Linked DNA regions of Phytohabitans houttuyneae. The protein of the gene in region 1 binds, or shares a complex with, the protein of each later gene. Links are inferred from orthologs where the notes say so. Each region holds a gene or a part of one and is shown on either strand. Other genes may lie near its edges. The genes, in order: pcrA and uvrB.

Region 1 (9,615 bases):
GGTCGCCGCCGGCGCGGGCCTTCCGCGGAGTCAGGCTTGGCCAACGACGCGGCGCCACAGCGGGCCCCAGCCGGCGTGGGTCTTCCGCGGAGTCGGGCTTGGCCGACGGCCCGCGGCGCTACAGCGGGCCGCGGCCGGCGCGGAGGATGAGCAGGGCGAGCTGGGTGCCGTCGGCGCCGAGGGCGCTGCGGAAGCGGTCGACGATCTCGCGCTCGCGGGACAGCACGAGGCGCGTGCCGCCGGAAGCGAGGCGGGTGGCGCCGACGCGCTGGGAGAGGCTGGCGCGCTCCTGCCAGAGGGCGATGAGCGCGCTGTCGATCTCGTCGATGCGCTCACGCATCGCGAGGATGCTCTCCGACGCTTCTGGGGCGTTTGTGCCCGTGTCGTCGCTGCTCGCCGGGGTGCCGGGCTGTTCCGCCACATCGGTGGCCATCGGGTACTCCCTGGGTCTTTGTCCGGGTCCACCTGGAGTCCAGAGCGCAAAATGCCCCGGGCTCCAGGAGCCCGGGGCATTTTGTAGGTCTAGTGATCAGGCGCGACCTACGACTGCCGGACTCCCGGAGCCGTAGCTAAAGTAACGCCGTACCTGCTGGATCACGCGCTGAAGTATGCCAGCGGCATCCGGCCCTGGCAAGGAGGGACCCCGGCGTTGCGAGGTCCCTCCTTGTGATTTTCAGGCGGTCTTCGTGATGCGGTTCTGCGGGCCGGGCGCCACCGGCGTGCCCCCGCCCAGGTACGCGACGAGCGCGTCGATGTCGAACCCGGGCGCGGTGGTCCGGTCCGTACCCGCGGTGAGGCGGGTGAACCCGTCGCCACCGTTGGCCAGGAAGTCGTTCGTCGTGACGCGGTACGTGGCGGCCGGGTCGATCGGCGTGCCGTTGAGCGCGATGTTGCTGACCTTGGAGCCGGCGGCGGCGGTCGAGTTGTACGAGTACGTGAAGCCGACCGACGGCTGCAGGATGCGCTGGACCGTCTGCCCGCCGAACCCGACGAACTGCTGCTCCAGCACCTCCTTGATCTGGGCACCCGTGAGCGTCTGGGTGACCACCAGGTTGTTGAACGGCTGCACGGTGAAGCACTCGCCGTACGTGACGTCGCCGGGCGCCTCGCCACCGGGCGAGTTGGCGTACGTCAACGGTGCGCGGATGCCGCCCGGGTTCATGAGGGCGATCTGGGCGCCGGCCGAGGTCGTGTACGCGAGCTGGGCGTCGGCGATCACGTCACCGAGCGCGCTCTCGCCTGCGGCGTTCGCGGCGTTTGTGATGTCCGCCGTGATCTTGCCCACGAGGCGGTTGGCTATGGGCGCGACCGCCGTGCGGTACTTGTCGGCGATCGTCTTGGCGCTCGCGTCGACCAGCGCCGGGTTGCGCACGAACGCGCCGGTGACGTCGGTCTGCCAGCTGCCGTCCGGGTTGCGGACGCCGTTTTCCACGATGACGTTGCGCGCGGCGATCTCGGCGAACCGGCCGCTGCGCTTGTCCAGCGTGAAGTCGATGTCGGTGACCAGCACGCCGTTGCTGCCGGCGCTGGTCACGACCGTCGGCGCGCCGGAGGAGTTGGGCAGCTGGCACGAGTAGAAGCGGTGGGTGTGGCCGGAGACCACGATGCCGAACTCGGGACGCAGCCCGGCGACGATGTTCGTGATCGGGCCGGCGAAGTTGGCACACCCGTCGACCGGCTGCGGGGTGGGCGGGGCCGACTGCGCGCCGCCCTCGTGGATCAGCAGCACGAGCGACTTCACGCCGGCGAGGCGGAGCAGGCCGCCCCACTTGTTCGCCGTCTCGATCTCGTCGCGGAACTCGACGGAGGTGATGCCCGCCGGGTTGACGATCGAGGGGGTGCCCTTGAGCGTCATGCCGACGAAGCCCACCGGTACGCCGTCGACGAGGCGGATGTCCACGGGGAGCAGGAGCGGGAGGCCGCTGTTCTTCCGCACCACGTTGGCGGCGAGGTAGTTGAACTTCGCGCCCTTGAACCCGTCGCCGTCCTGGCAGCCGTCGACCGGGTGGCAGCCGCCGCGCTGGAGGCGCTGCAGCTCGGTCGTGCCCTCGTCGAACTCGTGGTTACCCACCGAGCTGATCTGGAGGCCGGCGTTGTTGAGCAGCTCGATCGAGGGCTCGTCGTGGAACGCGGCGCTGACCAGCGGGGTCGCGCCCACCAGGTCGCCGGCGCCGACGGTGATCGACTCACGCCGCTCCGCCTTGGCCTCGGTGCGCAGCCGCTTGATCCAGGTCGTGAGGTACTCCACGCCGCCGGCGGGGGTGCCGTTGACCAGGCCACCACTGCCGGTGGGCGGGTCGACCGCGCCGTGGAAGTCGTTGAAGCCCAGCAGGTTTCCCTTTGCCGTACGGGCACCCGTGCCGTAGCTGGCCTGCTCGTACGTGACGGAGACCGGAGACATCGGGGTCCAGGCATCGGCCGCCTGGCCGGACTCGGCTGAGTCGGGAGAACTGAACGGCACGGTTGCGACAACGGCCAGCGCGAGGGCGGGCACCGCGAGGTTACGCAGCACCGCCCACCCGCGCGAGCGCGATGGGGTCATGGTGTCTCTCCCTAATGTGCATATGCGCATGTGCGAGAACAACAGAGGCCATGTTTCTCGTCGTCGCATGATCGCACCAGACCCGCTGGGTGACGGTTTAGTAGCCATCCGGCGCGCTGAACGCCGCATCGCCCAGTGGGTGACCGTCGCCGGGAAACGTCGGTGCCCCGGCATAGACTCGGTGCGCGATGCATGCTCTCTTTGACATCCCATCCCCAGGCCCGCAGCAGGGCGCCGCTGCCGAGGGCGACGCCACCGCCGCTCACGAGCCGGAGGCGCAGCCCAAGCGGCCCAGGCGCCCCCGACTCGACCCCGAAAAGCTGCTGGAAGGGCTCAACGGGCCGCAGCGCGAGGCGGTGGAGCACGCCGGCTCGCCGCTGCTGATCGTGGCCGGTGCCGGCTCGGGCAAGACCCGGGTGCTCACCAACCGGATCGCCTACCTGCTGGCCGCGCGCGACGTGCATCCCGGCCAGATCATCGCGATCACCTTCACCAACAAGGCCGCCGGTGAGATGAAGGAGCGGGTGGCCGCGCTGGTCGGTGGCCGGGCCCGCCTGATGTGGGTGTCGACTTTCCACTCCGCCTGCGTGCGCATCCTGCGCGCCGAGCACGAGCACGCGGGGCTCAAGTCGACGTTCTCGATCTACGACGCCGACGACTCGCGGCGCCTGATGCAGATGGTGGCGCGGGAGCTCGACCTCGACCCCAAGCGCTACCCGGCGCGCGGCCTCGCGCACCAGATCTCCAACCTGAAAAACGAGCTGATCGACCCCGAGGGCTTCGCCGAGCGGGCCAAGGGACCGGCCGAGCGGGCCATCTCCGAGGCATACACGCTGTACCAGCGGCGTCTGAAAGAGGCGCACGCGCTGGACTTCGACGACCTCATCATGACCACCGTCCACTTGCTCCAGTCGCACCCGCACGTGGCGGAGACCTACCGGCGGCGGTTCCGGCACGTGCTGGTCGACGAGTACCAGGACACAAACCACGCGCAGTACGTGTTGATCAAGGAGCTGGTCTCCGGCACGCCCGGCCTTGAGCCGGCCGAGCTGTGCGTCGTGGGCGACGCCGACCAGTCGATCTACGCGTTCCGCGGCGCCACGATCCGCAACATCCTGGAGTTCGAGCGCGACTTCACCGACGCGCGCACGATCCTGCTGGAGCAGAATTACCGCTCCACCCAGACCATCCTCAACGCGGCCAACGCGGTTATCGACCGAAACAGCTCGCGCAAGCCCAAGCGCCTGTGGAGCGAGGAGGGCCAGGGCGAGCAGATCGTCGGATACGTCGCGGACACCGAGCACGCCGAGGCCGACTGGGTGGCCCGCGAGATCGACCGCCTCTGCGACGCCGGCCAGGCTCGTCCCGGCGACGTGGCGGTGTTCTACCGCACCAACGCGCAGTCCCGTGTCTTCGAAGAGGTCTTCATCCGCGTCGGCCTGCCGTACAAGGTCGTCGGCGGCGTCCGCTTCTACGAGCGCAAGGAGGTCCGCGACGCCTTGGCGTACCTGCGGGCCATCGTCAACGACGACGACACGGTGAGCATCCGCCGTATCCTCAACACCCCGCGGCGGGGCATCGGCGACCGCGCCGAGGCCTGCGTCGAGGCGCTCTCCAGCCGCGACCGCATCTCGTTCGGCGCCGCCCTGCGCCGCGCCTCCGAGGCACCGGGCATCTCCACCCGCGCGGCCAACGGCATCGCCGACTTCGTCGCGCTGCTCGACAGCGTGCGCGAGCTGGCCGAGACCGCCCCGCCGGAGGAGGTGCTGGAGGCGGTCCTGCAGCGCTCGGGCTACCTGGCCGAGATCGAGGAGAGCCTCGACCCGCAGGACGCCGGCCGGGTGGAAAACCTGCAGGAGCTCGTGAGCGTCGCCCGGGAGTACACGGAGCGGGCCGAGGCCCAAGCCGAGGCCGCTGAGGAAGGCACCGAGGCCAGCGCGGCAGGCGCCACGCTGGCCGGCTTCCTGGAGCAGGTGGCGCTCGTGGCCGACGCCGACCAGGTGCCCTCCGACGACCCGGAGCACCAGGGTGTGGTCACGCTGATGACGCTGCACACCGCCAAGGGCCTCGAGTTCCCCGTGGTGTTCCTGACCGGCCTCGAAGACGGTGTGTTCCCACACCTGCGCTCGCTGGGCGACACGCGCGAGCTGGAGGAGGAGCGGCGCCTGGCCTACGTGGGCATCACCCGCGCCCGCCAGCGCCTTTACATCTCCCGCGCGATGACCCGCGGCGCGTGGGGCCAGCCGCAGTACAACCCGGCCTCCCGCTTCCTCGCCGAGCTCCCGAACGACCTGGTGCGGTGGGAGCGCACCGACTCGGCGTACACGTCGTGGTCAGGCACCGGCGGCGGCATCGGCGGGCGCTCCTCCGCACCGGGCGGCCAGACCCGCGGCACCTTCACCGGCGGCACGGCCAAGGCCGCCCGCCTGGCCGAGCGCCTGGGCGTCGACAGCGCCAAGCTCGCCACGGCCAGCGACCTGCCCCAGGTCCCGAGCGTGAGCGCCGGCGACCGCATCAACCACCAGCGCTACGGGATGGGCCGCGTGGTCGAAGTGGAGGGATACGGCGCCCGGGCACAGGCAAAGGTCGACTTCGGCGACCAGGTGATGTGGATCGTGCTCCGCCACGCGCCGATCGAAAAGATCTGAAGACCGCCGGTCGCGGCGGCCTTCCCAAAGATCCAACCCGTTCCGACAGATCTCACCAAGATTTGAAGGACCGGACCGGAGCGACCCACTCGCCCCGGTCCGGACGGCAAGCCGGCCTCAGCAGCCGAGGTTCACCCCGCGGGACCGCATGAACGGGGCCGGGTTGATCTGGTTCCACAGACCCTGGTGCACCTCGAAGTGCAGGTGCGGGCCCGTCGAGTCGCCCGTCGAGCCCTCGTAGCCGATGACCTGGCCGGCCTTGACCTTCTGGCCGGGCTGCACGATGGTGCGCGACTGGTGAGCGTAGTGGGTCTGTATGCCGCTGCCGTGGTCGATCATCACCGAGATGCCGTAGCCGGCGTAGACCCAGCCGGCGGCCAGAACCGTCCCCGCGGCCGCCGCGTGGATGGGCGTGCCCTCGTCGGCGGCCAGGTCGAGCCCGGCGTGCAGTACGCCCCAGCGCTGCCCGAAGCATGATGTGATCTCGCCGCCCGGCATCGGGGTGACCCAGGCGGGGGTGGCCTTGGGCTTGGCGGTCGTGGCCTTCGGTGCGGGCGCGGCCTCCTCCTTCTTCGCGGTCTCGGGCGCGGCCGCCTTGGCACCGGCGGCCGGGGCCGAGGTGGTGGCCGACGGCGACGGGGTCGACGGGCGCTCAGCGCGGTCCGCGCGGTCTGCCGCGTCCGCCCGCGCCTCCTGGCCGGCGGTGACGGCCAGCGTGCTGGCCGGTCCCGGGTCGCCGCCGCTCACCGCCGCGGAGACGGCGGCCACGGGCAGGCCGAGAAGCAGGACCGCGGCGGGCAGGACGAAGCGGGCGCGTCCGGCGAGCCGGGTGCGTACCCGGTGCCGGATGACCTCACGATCGCGGGGGCGAGCGTGGGTCGGTACATAGGGGGAGTGCTCTGCACGGGGGACCTCCGTGGTTTGTCGGACCGGCAAATGTTGGTTTGCCTGCCGTTCACCACGGGAAGGGGTGGGAGATGCCATCGACGGAGGTTCGAGCGAGCGCGAGCTGCTTTGCCCGGATTTGCGGGGCTACCACCCGGTAGATCCAGCGGACATCGTTGTGGTGTGCGTCACATCTGCCACTGTGACGAGGGAAACTTTGCCTGGTCAGGGGCGTGAAAAAACCGCCCACGCCGGGAGGTGTGGGCGGTTTAAAGGACAGTACGCAGCGTCAGGAGGCGGCTACATCGGTGGAAATTGCCTCGACTTCAAGCTTTATGTCCGCCCCGTGGTCGCGCAGGTAGGGGACCGGGTCGCGCGGCGTGCCGTTGACATGCACCTCAAGGTGCAGGTGGTTGCCGTAAGCGTGGCCGGTGCTGCCCACGTAGCCGAGGGTGTCGCCGGCCTTCACCTGCTGGCCGGTCTTGACCGCGACCTGCGAAGAGTGGCCGTAGATGGTCTCGATGCCGTCGCCGTGGTCGACGATCACCGCGTAGCCGTAGCCGCCGTAGTAACCGGCCATCTTGACCGTGCCCGAGTGGACCGCCACGTAGGGCGTGCCCTCCGGCGCGGCGAGGTCGACGCCGGCGTGCAGCTGGCCCCAACGCATCCCGTAGGCCGACGTGAACTCGTAGCCGTGGAGCGGGAGCCGCCAGGTGTCGTCGGACGCCACCTGGGTCGTGTCGGACCGCCCGTCGCGGGACGCTCTGTCGGCGTCCTCCGCGCGCTCGGCGAGATCCTGCTGGGTCGAGGCCTGGTCGAGGTCGGCGATTGCCGACGGGTCGACCGTCTTCGCGTCCGGCATGGCGCCCGCACCGAGCGCCACAATCCCGGCGCCGACGAACGCGGTGGTGACGACCGCCGCGTAGCGGCTGCGCGGTGGGGTGGGGACGCGCCGTCGGCCGCGATAGCGGTCGGGCTCAGACGACAAGCGCTGGCGCACGCACATCCTCCGGTATCCGTCAGGCTGGCGGTGACGAGCGTCAGGTGAGGGGGGTGGACGCTCGGCTGCCGCGCTGTCCTCCCGTGGGGGCCGGGATGACAACCGTGGGACACCGTAACTAAGTCGATAGGCGTGTCACAAGCGGAACAGGCAAATTCCCTACAGAACCTCGTACTGTCCGTTGTGGAATGCCGGAATTCGTTACTATTTGTGTGCCCACTCGTTAGTAGCGTTGCGTCACATCGAATAATACTGATAGTTATGTGATCCGTTCAACAGCTTTAAATGCTTGCCCTCCTTAAAGGACGGTCCCGGCGCAGGTCCGGAGGGGTCGCTGTTCCGCTGCGCGTTCGCCGGGTTACCGTTCGTTCAGGTAGCAGTGCGGTCGGGAAGGTGCAGTGCTGATGAGTTCTCGGATACGGGTCGTCGTCGCCAAGCCGGGCCTGGACGGTCACGACCGCGGCGCCAAAGTGGTGGCGCGGGCGCTGCGCGACGCGGGCATGGAGGTCGTGTACACCGGGCTGCACCAGACGCCGGAGCAGATCGTGGAGACGGCGATCCAGGAGGATGCCGACGCGGTCGGCCTGTCGGTGCTCTCCGGGGCGCACATGACGCTCTTCCGCCGGGTCCTGGAGCTGCTGGCCGAGCGGGATGCGAGCGACATCGTCGTCTTCGGTGGCGGCATCATTCCGGACGCCGACATTCCAGAACTGGAGCGACTCGGCGTAGCGAAGATATTTACTCCGGGTGCCACGACAACGGCCATCGTCGAATGGGTCCGGGAGAACGTCACGCAACCGGTGGCATAGCATCACGCACCGTCAAACTGCGGCGAATCCACAGTGGACAGGCAATGCAAAAAGGGAGAGGCCGGACGCACCCCTCACACGTCCGGCCTCTCTATGCACGATGCCCCGCCGCCACCCCTCGACCGACAGGGCATCGGCCGTCTTCGTCGTCGCTGTATCGCTCAGACACTTGAATCAACGACGCCCTTCACAGGGGTTACGCGGCCGTCGCAAAAAGATTCCCGCTGTATCTGCGGGGTGCGCGCCACGCGTAACGTGAGCGTTCGTGACCGTCCCCCCGCAGCAGCCTCCCGGCGGCTGGCAGCCGCCGCAGCCGGGCGGATACCCGCCACCGCCCGGCACATATCCCCAGCAGCAGCCGCAGTACCCGCAGCAGTACGGGCCGCCGCAGCAGCGCCCCTACCCGCAGCAGCCGCCGCCGTACCCGCAGGGCTATCCGCAGCAGCCGCCGCCCTATCCGCAGCCGCAGCAGCCGCCGCCGGTGGTCAAGCGGATCCCGGAGGACCTTCCGTTCGTCGCGCGGCACAGCGTCAAGAAGCGCGTGCTCCTCTTCGGCGGTGTCGGTGGCGGCTTCTCCCTTCTCTTCGCCGCCTTCGTGGGCCTCGGCTCGGGGGAGCCGCTGGCCGGGCTCGGCGTGTTCGGCTGCTTCGCGGTGATGTTCGGGCTCATCTTCGGGCTGCAGCTCTGGCTGCTCACCTCCGGCGGCCCGGTGCTCGCGTTCAGCCCGGCCGGGCTCTGGATCAAGACGCGGCCCACCCGAGGGCAGGCGATCTGGCTGCCGTGGGAGGCGATCGAGCGGGTGTACCAGCGGCGCTGGACGTTTGACAAGCTGCTCTGCGTCAAGCCGCGCGACCCGCGCACCGGCACGAACCTCGGCACGTTCACCGCGCTCGACTCCAGCGTGCAGCAGCTCGTGTTCGGCACCGGCTTCACCGCGCCGCTCAACTTCGCCGACCGTCCCGAGGCCGAGATCATCGCGGCCGTCGCCCACTTTTCCGGCGGCCGGGTACGCGTCAACTGACTCCCGGTTGTGCAGTACCGCACACCAATCACCCGTTCGGTTGCCAGCCGTACGCCGGTCGCTAGGCTGCGCCCAATGGCCTGTTTATTTCCGATGACAGGCGTCAACCGTTTTCTCACGCTGAGGGTGCTACGTGGACCTGTACGAGTACCAGGGGCGCGAGCTGTTCGACCGGCACGGCCTGCCCGTGCTGGCCGGTGGCGTCGCCACGACCCCGGAGGAGGCCCGCGCGATCGCCGAGCGCCTTGGCGGACGCGTGGTCGTCAAGGCCCAGGTGAAGGTCGGTGGCCGGGGCAAGGCCGGCGGGGTCAAGCTCGCTGACAACGACGAGGAGGCGGTGGCTCACGCCACGAACATCCTCGGTATGGACATCAAGGGTCACACGGTCAACAAGGTCATGCTGACGGTGACCGCGGACATCGCGGAGGAGTACTACTTCTCCTATCTGCTCGACCGCGCGAACCGTACGTTCCTCTGCATCGCCAGCGTGGCCGGCGGCATGGAGATCGAGCAGGTCGCCGAGGAGTCGCCGGACAAGGTGGCCAAGGTCGCGATCGACGCGAACGTGGGCGTCGACGAGGCCAAGGCCCGCGAGATCGTGGCGCACGCGGGCTTCCCCGCGGACGTTGCCGACCAGGTGGTCGAGATCGCGGTGAAGCTGTGGCAGGCCTTCGTCGCCGAGGACGCGACGCTGGTCGAGGTCAACCCGC
Region 2 (8,645 bases), 2.3 Mb from region 1 along the record:
GTGTGGGGCGGCATGTCCGGTCACGGCATCGACTGCTCCGGGCTGGTCCACCTGGCGTGGCGGCGCCTCGGCGTGCGGCTGCCCCGCGACGCGAGCGACCAGGCGGACGCGACCGAGCCGGTGCCGCCGGGCGAGGAGCAGCCAGGTGACCTGTACTTTTTCGCCCACCCCGGCCGGCCCGCGCACCATGTGGGCTTCGTGTCCGACCGAGGGCCCGGCCACGTGCTGCACGCCTGCTCCGAGCGGCGCCTCGTGGTCGAGGAGCCGATGCCCCCGCAGCGGGTCGCCACGCTGGCGGCGACCCACCGCGTCGTCAGTGGTCGGCGCTGACCAGCTCTTTCTTGCTGTCCCGCGACGACTTGACGAGGCTGGCCACGGTCGCGATCACCAGCGTGCCAATGATGACGGTCAGCGACAGCCAGATCGGGATGTGCGGCGCCCAGCCGACGTGCTCGCCGCCGTTGATGAACGGCACGTTGTTGTCGGCGAGCGCCTCGAGCACCAGCTTGACGCCGATGAAGCCGAGGATCACCGAGAGCCCCAGCGACAGGTAGACAAGCCGCTCCAGGAGGCCGCCGAGCAGGAAGTACAGCTGGCGCAGGCCCATCAGCGCGAACACGTTGGCGGTGAAGACCAGGTACGGCTCGTCGGTGATGCCGAAGATCGCCGGGATCGAGTCGAGCGCGAAGATGAGGTCGGTCGTGCCGATCGCGATCATCACGAGCAGCAGCGGCGTGAACATGCGCCGTCCGGCGCTGTTTGTCGTCGTGAAGCGGCCGGTGCCGTAGTCGTTGGAGACCCGCAGAGCCCTCCGCGCGTAGCGGATGACGACGTTTTCCTTGTAGTCCTCGGCGTCCATCTCGCCCTCGCGTGCGAGGTTGATGGCCGTGTAGATCAGGAACGCCCCGAAGATGTAGAACACCCAGGCGAACTGCGAGATCAGCGCCGCGCCCGCCGCGATGAAGCCACCCCGCATCACCAGCGCCAGGATGATGCCGATGAGCAGCACTTCCTGCTGGAACTTACGGGGCACCGCGAAGCGGCTCATGATGATCACGAAGACGAACAGGTTGTCGACCGAAAGGCTGTACTCCGTGAGCCAGCCAGCGTAGAACTCGCCCGCGATCGTGCCGCCGGTGGTCACCCAGACCCCGACGCCGAAGAGCAGCGCGAGGGCGACGTAGAAGCTCACCCAGATGCTGGACTCTTTGATGCTGGGCTCGTGTGGGCGGCGACCGATGATGAGCAGGTCGACAGCGAGCACCGCGCCGAGAACGACGAGGGTGACGACCCACACCCCGGTGGACACGTCCAAAAGAAACCTCCGGCAGACATACGACATCGCCCCGTCATGGACGAAGCGATGTGAACTCTGTCGGAGGTCTCTTCCGCCGCCCGCGGGAGAACCCCGGTGGACTGGCGACCGACAATGCCGGGTCCTCGGCCGGCTTGCACCGGTGACGACCGTGTTGACGACAAAGTCGCGGGGGAATACTCCCCTCCTACAGCCCCCATCATCCACCATCGGCGCGGGTTTTGGCACACCCACGCCCTGCGACTCCTAGCACAGCCACTCAAGCTTCCTAGGAGGCTAGGTCCGGTAGGCTGCCCGCATGGTGCTCGAAGTCGCGTTGATCGACGTCAACCCAGGTCAGGAGGACGACTTCGCGGCTGCGTACGCGAAGGGTCACCCGGTCCTCGCCAGCACGCCCGGCTGCCGTTCCGTCCGCATGACCCGCGGCGTCGAGTCGCCCTCACGCTTCGTGCTCCTCGTGGAGTGGGACTCGATCGAAGCGCACACGCAAAACTTCCGGGAGAGCGAGCGCTTCACGACGTGGCGCTCGCACATCGGGCCGTATTTCGCGTCGCCGCCGGTGGTGGAGCACTTCTTCGACGTGCCCGCCTGACCCAGGCATCTCTCTCCCCTCGGCGGGTTTCGTGACAGCGGCGCGGTCGCTCGGCTTGGCGCTCATCAGGGCCGCGTCAAGGCGGAGGGGTCGGTTCGGCGCGCGCTGCGTGGCCTCCCGCGGCAGCAGCGTGCGGTGCTCTAAGCGCGCTCCCCGATACCGCCGCGACGGACGCGCCGGGGGCCACTTGGCTTGGGTCGTGGCGCCGAGAGGGCACACCTCCGGCCTGTCGGTGCTGATGCTGCGCGAGACCGAGGGGATACCGGCAGCCTGACTCACCCCTCGCGCCCAGGCTCGCGGGCTGACCATGACCGTGGCGGCCGCGGCGGGTGACGGCGACACTGGTGGTGGCCGGCGGCTTCCGATCGCGCAGCGCAGCTCGCGTCGCCGGCATCGGGCGACCCCGGCGACGCGGGACCCGGTCCGCCAAGTGGTCTCCCGGACCGCCGCGACGGTGGCCCGGGAGGACAGGACCCATCACGGTGCACGCCAGTTCGCGGGGCGCGGAACCAACCGAGCTGACCAGATCTGGATCAAGGTGAACCAGCCGGTCGTGCTCGGGTCGGGCGCGCATGTGGCGACCTGGAACCTCGGACCGCACAAACGCAGACCGAACCAACCAGGTCCCCCACGCCGGCGGCAGGCGGTGTCCGTGAGCGGCTCGCGCGCCGCTACAACGTCCGCTGGTGCTTCGCGGCCGCCTCGGCCAACCCCTTGGCGCACCCCTGGATGAAGTAGGCCAGGAAGCGCCGGTAAAAGCCGCCCATCCACGGCCGCCTCGCCGTGAACGTCGAGTGCCACCGGATCAGCGTCCCGTCGCCGTCCGGGGTGAGGTCGACGTCGGCGCGGTAGCCGTCGAGTGCCATGCCCGACAGCAGCCGGTAGCTGAAGCGGCGGCCCGGCACCGCCTCGACGATCTCCTCGCGGTTGGTGAACGGCCAGGTCCGGAAGATCCGCACCGCGCCGACCCCCTCGCCGCCCGTCGCGTCGGGCCGCTCCAGCGTGAACGAGCCCAACCCCGACCACGTCGGCCAGGTCGCGCCGTCCTGAAGCAGCCGGTACACCACATCGGCGCCCGCCGTCGAGCGCGCCGTCACATCGATGTCCTGCACACGCATGTACCATATGGTACATGCCCGATCCCCGGCAGCGCCTCCTCGACGCCGCCATCGACCACCTCGCCGCGCACGGCCTCAGCGACCTGAGCCTGCGGCAGCTCGCGGCGGCGCTCGGCACCAGCCACCGCATGCTCATCTACCACTTCGGCAGCAAGGAAGGGCTGCTGGTCGAGGTGATCCGGGCGGTCGAGCGGCGCCAGCGCGAGGCCTTCGGCGACCTCGGCCTGGACGAGGCGGTCACGCCCGGCGACGCGATCCGGCGCATGTGGCGCCGCTTCGCCGACCCCGCGCTCGCGCCGCACGAGCGGCTGTTCTTCGAGGTGTACGGGCAGGCGCTGCAGGGCCGCACCCACGCGCTGCCGCTGCTGGACGGCATCGTCGAGTCGTGGCTCGCGCCGGCGGTCGAGTTCGCCCGCGCCCGCGGGGTGCCGGAGGAGGTGGCCCGTGCCGACGCGCGGCTGGGCGTGGCGGTCATGCGCGGGCTGCTGCTCGACCTGCTCGCCACCGGCGACCGGGCCGGCGTGGACGCGGCGGCCGAGCGCTTCGCGGCGGCCTACGAGGCGCTCACCGCCGAAACTTCGCCCGCCGACCCAGCGTCGTGAAGCCGAGCCGCCGGTAGAGGTGCGCGGCCGGGTTGTCCACGTGGACGTCGAGCAGCGCGTGCCCCGCGCCCTCGGCCCGCATGCGGCGCAGCGCCTCGGTCACCAGCGCGCCGCCGACGCCCCGGCCGCGCCACGACGGCACCACGCCGACCTGGACGATCCAGCCCTCGCTGCTGGTGACGAAGCCGGCATCGCCGCCCGGCCCGGCCGCCAGCAGTGACCACTGTGGACGAAACTCGTCGTCGCCGGCGGTCCAGGCCACCCACCGCTCGGCCGGCCAGCCGGGATAGCCGGGGCGCTCACGGAAGGCCGCCTCGTACGCGGTGAAGAAGCGGACGGCCAGGTCGGGCGTCCACTCGTGCAGGACGAGGTCCGCCGGGAGCGGCGCGGCCGGCGGGTCGGCGGCGAGGTCGACGCGCATCACGTCTTCGGCGAAGACCTGGCGCAGCCCCCGGCTGGCGAAGAGCCGCTCGCCCTCCGCCGTGAGCGCCTCGGTCTCCACCGTCAGGTCCGGACCCGCCGTGCCGATGCCCCAGTCGAGCAGGGCGGCGCCGGCGCCGCGCCCGCGGTGCTCCGGGTCGACGAGGCCGATGAACGCCGCGCCCGGCGACAGCGGGCGGACGGCGGCCGCCGCGACCAGCACCCCCGTAGCCGTGCGGCCGCCGGTCGTGGTCACGCCGTCGGCCGCGAACCGGCTGGTGGTGACCTCCGGCATCCCGCCGTCCGCCGCGTGGCACCGCTCCGCCAGCGCGGCCACCGCGTCCCGGTCACCGGCACGGTCGAGCGGGCCCCAGGTCAACTCTCCGTCGCGCACGCCATGACCCTACGGCGCATCGAGGCTCATGCGCGCCGGATTTTCCGCCGGCCGGTGCGCTCAGGGGCGGTAGGTACCGAACGACCAGCAGTTGCCCTCCAGGTCGCGGGCACCGTACTCGCGGGAGCCGTACGGCTGGTCGGTCAGCGGCATGATCACCTCGGCGCCGGCCGCGACCGCTCGGGCGTGGTGGGCATCGACGTCGTCCACCGCGAGGTACACGCGCCAGTCGTCCGCGTCCGGCACCGCCGGAACCGGCCCCTGCCGCTGGCTGACCATGACCATGCCCGTGCCGTGGGTCAGCTCGGCGTGTGCCACTGTGCCGTCGGGCCCTTCGCTGACCGAGGTCCGTTCGAACCCGAACGCGTCGACAAGCCAGTCGATCGCGGACTTGGCGTCGGTGTACCGGAAGACCGGGTAGATGCTTCGCATGCGGCTCAGTCTGCGCCGGCAAGCTCCAGCGCGATTGGACGAATGTGACCCGGCGTCGCCCCGGTGAACTCGCGGAAGTCGCGGATCAGGTGCGCCTGGTCGTAGTAGCCACAAGCGGCGGCGACCTCGGCCCACCCGCCCGCCGGGTGCGAGCGCGCGTGCTGGAAACGCACCACCCGGGCGGCGGTCTTCGGCGTCAGGCCGATCTCCCGGCGGAACGTCGCGGCGAGGTGCCGGCGGCTCCAGCCCAGCTCGGCCGCCAGCTCGCCGATCGCGACCCCGCCCCGCGCGCGCAGCAGGCGCCGCCACGCCCATGCCACCCGCGACTCCGGCGGTGGCGCGCCGGCCAGCCGCGCGCCGAGCACCTCGTCCAGCACCGCGAAGCGGCTCGGCCAGTCGGGCTGGGCGGCGAGGCGGTCGGGCAGGTCCGCCCAGCCGCCGGGCAGCGCGTCGAGCGGGACCGCGCGGTTGGTCAGCTCGCCCGCCGGCAGGCCGAAGAGGCGGCCGGCGTCGAGCGGGTCGAGCATCAGCTGCACGCCGCGGCCGGTGCCGGTGAGGGTGGTCTCGGCGTACGTGTCGAAGAGGCCGCTGGCGAACGACGCCACCCCGGCCGCCCCGCCGTCCGTCGCGCGCGGGTGCGCCACGTCGAGCGGGTCGCCCCACCCGACGACGAGCACCACCCGCGAACCGGGCAGCTCCCGCCGGCGCAGCACGCCGCCGGCGCGCTCCACGTAGCCGGTGTACTCACCCACGTACGGCCGGAGCCGGGGGTGCGGACGGCCACGCGTGAACGCCAGCGCCACGGCCTACTTCACCCCGGCCGCGTCCATCCCGCGCAGCTCCTTCTTCAGCTCGTGCACCTCGTCGCGGATCCGGGCCGCCAGCTCGAACTGCAGCTCGCGCGCGGCGGCCAGCATCTGGTCGTTGAGGTCCTGGATGAGCTGGGCCAGGTCGGCGCGGGCCATGCCCTCGCGGGACGGGGTGGCCGCCTTGCCCCGCGAACGCGTCTGCGGCACCGGCGCCTTGCCCCGCGACATCTGCCGCCCCGAGCCGCCGATCACGTGACCGCCCGGGCCGTGGCCGCCGAGCGCGCCCTCGGTGTCGTCGGCCTCGCGGTAGATGTCGTCGAGGATGTCGTGGATCTTCTTGCGGAGTGGCTCCGGGGAGATCCCGTTCGCCTCGTTGTACGCCACCTGCTTGGCGCGCCGCCGGTTGGTCTCGTCGATCGCGGTGGCCATCGACGGCGTGATCTTGTCCGCGTACATGTGGACCTCGCCGGACACGTTTCGCGCGGCACGGCCGATCGTCTGGATCAGCGACGTGCCGCTGCGCAGGAAGCCCTCCTTGTCGGCGTCGAGGATCGCGACCAGCGACACCTCGGGCAGGTCGAGGCCCTCCCGCAGCAGGTTGATGCCGACCAGCACGTCGTAGTCGCCCTTGCGCAGCTCGCGCAGCAGCTCCACCCGACGCAGCGTGTCCACTTCGGAGTGCAGGTAGCGCACCCGGATGCCGTGCTCCAGCAGGTAGTCCGTGAGATCCTCGGCCATCTTCTTGGTGAGCGTGGTGACCAGCACCCGCTCGTCGCGCTCGGTGCGCAGCTGGATCTCGTGCATGAGGTCGTCGATCTGGCCCTTGGTCGGCTTGATCAGCACCTGGGGGTCGACGAGGCCGGTCGGGCGGATCACCTGCTCGACGAACTCGCCGCCGGAGTGCTGCAGCTCCCACGGGCCCGGCGTGGCGGACAGGAACACCATCTGCCCCACGCGCTCCAGGAACTCGTCGAACCGCAGCGGCCTGTTGTCGGCGGCGCTCGGCAGCCGGAAGCCGTGCTCGATCAGCAGCCGCTTGCGCGAGGCGTCGCCCTCGTACATCGCGCCGATCTGCGGGATCGTCTGGTGCGACTCGTCGATGACGGTCATGAAGTCGTCGGGGAAGTAGTCGAGGAGGCAGTGCGGCGGGTCGCCGTGGGTGCGGCCGTCGATGTGCATCGAGTAGTTTTCGATGCCGTTGCAGAAGCCGACCTGGCGCATCATCTCCACGTCGTACGTCGTGCGCATGCGCAGCCGCTGTGCCTCCAGCAGCTTGCCCTGCCCCTCCAGCTCGGCGAGGCGCTCGGCCAGCTCGGCCTCGATGCCACGCAGCGCCCGCTCCATCCGCTCCGGCCCGGCCGTGTAGTGGGTGGCCGGGAAGATGAGCAGCTGGTCGACCTCCTTGACCACGTCGCCGGTGAGCGGGTGCAGGTAGTAGAGCTTTTCCACCTCGTCGCCGAAGAGCTCGACGCGGACGGCCAGCTCCTCGTACGCCGGGATGATCTCGAGCGTGTCGCCGCGTACCCGGAACGTGCCGCGGGAGAACGACATGTCGTTGCGCGTGTACTGGATTTCGACGAGGCGGCGCAGCAGCTTGTCGCGGTCGACCTCCTCGCCGACGCGCACGCGCACCGACCGGTCGAGGTACTCCGACGGGGTGCCCAGGCCGTAGATCGCCGAGACGGTGGCCACCACGATCACGTCGCGCCGGGTGAGCAGCGACATCGTGGCCGAGTGGCGCAGCCGCTCGACCTCTTCGTTGACCGAGGAGTCCTTCTCGATGTACGTGTCCGTCTGCGGGATGTACGCCTCGGGCTGGTAGTAGTCGTAGTACGAGACGAAATACTCCACCGCGTTGTTGGGCATCAGCTCCCGGAACTCCTTGGCGAGCTGCGCACACAGCGTCTTGTTGTGGGCGAGCACCAGCGTGGGACGCTGCATGCGCTCCACCAGCCAGGCGGTGGTCGCGCTCTTGCCCGTGCCGGTGGCGCCCATGAGCACCGTGTGGCGGTCGCCGCGGCGCACTCGACGCTCAAGGTCGTCGATGGCCGTCGGCTGGTCGCCGGAAGGTTTGAAGTCGCTCACGACCGCGAAGCGGCCGTCGAGTCGCGGGATGTCGAGACCCATGCGCTAAACCGTACGCCGCCGGTGTGACAACATCCTCCGCACGGCGTTCCCCATGCGATCAACTTCGATATTGGCGTTGTGTGGGAAAGATCACCGCGCTACCGTTCTACGTGTAGGCCGCTCGCGGCGGCCGACCGGGATCACGATCGGGCCTCCACACCGGCCGATCAGCCCGGCGCAGGGTCGCAGCCCCGGCACCACGCCGGTGAGCGCACCCGACGCGGTCGCGCAGGACGCGCTGACCGGCCGCCGCGAGCGCCCCATCTTTTCCAGGGCCTGCCCGCCACCCATCCGACCCGCAGCGCGTTCAACCTCGCGTGAAGGCAAGCTTCGAACGGCGACGGATCATCGCGCTCGCTGCCCTGGTCTGCGTGGCCGCCGGATCGGCCGCCGGGCTCACCACCGGACTCGTCTCCTGCACCCCGGCCGACAAGCTGGTGGAGGCCCGCCCGCTGTCCGCGTCCGAGGCGGAGCGGCTGGCCGGCATGCGCGCCCGCAACTTCAAGGACGGGCGGGTCGGCGTGCGGGCCACGCTGGGCAAGCCGGGCGCGGAGATCAAGCTCGCCGGGTGGATCGACTGGCGGCGGCCGCTGGCGTACCTCGCGGCCACGGCGCCCGCGCCGGGTCCGGACGACGGGCTGCTCCAGGCGGTACCCGGAATAATCGCGACAAGGCCGGGTCGCGCGGACGGCGGCCTTCCGCCGCAGGCGCCGCCCGGAAAGGATTGGCGGGTACGCCCGTCGACCGCGACGAGCGCCCACCCCGCGCCGATCGACTCCTTCGTGGCGCTGCTCTTCGCGATCGCGAGCGACAAGCCCGACCAGGCCGAACTGCTC

What was found.
Region 2: the proteins of pcrA (region 1) and uvrB are in contact, whole or in part, in a crystal structure (PDB 7EGT), measured with the Thermus thermophilus proteins. The link is inferred for Phytohabitans houttuyneae from one-to-one orthologs. Residues at the interface, in WP_096412145.1 of Thermus thermophilus: His654, Arg656, Phe657, Gln666, Asp668, Glu669, Lys680, Arg681, Leu682, Ser683, Lys685, Tyr686, Ala687; in WP_096411307.1 of Thermus thermophilus: Glu23, Leu25, Arg26, Asp27, Gly28, Glu29, Arg30, Phe31, Arg55, Glu326, Asp327, Phe328, Glu379, Ser382, Gln383, His398, Gly400, Arg401.

The regions. Positions count from the first base shown.
Region 1 is NZ_BLPF01000001.1:3,301,643-3,311,257, reverse strand. What follows is about bases 2,409-5,460. They hold pcrA (DNA helicase PcrA), read left to right. Parts: upstream 2,409-2,730; coding sequence 2,731-5,190; downstream 5,191-5,460. Other genes in these bases: Phou_RS14635 (M23 family metallopeptidase), read right to left, coding at 5,308-5,460; Phou_RS14645 (bifunctional metallophosphatase/5'-nucleotidase), read right to left, coding at 2,409-2,542. In the rest of the region: Phou_RS14650 (chorismate mutase), read right to left, coding at 119-433; more of Phou_RS14645, read right to left, coding at 674-2,408; more of Phou_RS14635, read right to left, coding at 5,461-6,126; Phou_RS14630 (M23 family metallopeptidase), read right to left, coding at 6,365-7,075; icmB (coenzyme B12-dependent isobutyryl CoA mutase small subunit), read left to right, coding at 7,480-7,884; Phou_RS50610 (hypothetical protein), read left to right, coding at 8,150-8,905; sucC (ADP-forming succinate--CoA ligase subunit beta), read left to right, coding at 9,039-9,615. UniProt on the Escherichia coli protein: A helicase with DNA-dependent ATPase activity. Unwinds DNA duplexes with 3'-5' polarity. Translocates on single-stranded DNA with 3'-5' polarity. Initiates unwinding more efficiently from a nicked substrate than double-stranded DNA.
Region 2 is NZ_BLPF01000001.1:983,588-992,232, forward strand. What follows is about bases 5,245-8,138. They hold uvrB (excinuclease ABC subunit UvrB), read right to left. Parts: upstream 7,810-8,138; coding sequence 5,680-7,809; downstream 5,245-5,679. Other genes in these bases: Phou_RS04625 (helix-turn-helix domain-containing protein), read right to left, coding at 5,245-5,676. Outside these bases: Phou_RS04590 (C40 family peptidase), read left to right, coding at 1-330; Phou_RS04595 (TerC family protein), read right to left, coding at 314-1,315; Phou_RS04600 (antibiotic biosynthesis monooxygenase family protein), read left to right, coding at 1,614-1,907; Phou_RS04605 (SRPBCC family protein), read right to left, coding at 2,579-3,025; Phou_RS04610 (TetR/AcrR family transcriptional regulator), read left to right, coding at 3,040-3,627; Phou_RS04615 (GNAT family N-acetyltransferase), read right to left, coding at 3,590-4,441; Phou_RS04620 (VOC family protein), read right to left, coding at 4,502-4,873; more of Phou_RS04625, read right to left, coding at 4,879-5,244; Phou_RS04635 (hypothetical protein), read left to right, coding at 8,181-8,645. UniProt on the Escherichia coli protein: The UvrABC repair system catalyzes the recognition and processing of DNA lesions. A damage recognition complex composed of 2 UvrA and 2 UvrB subunits scans DNA for abnormalities.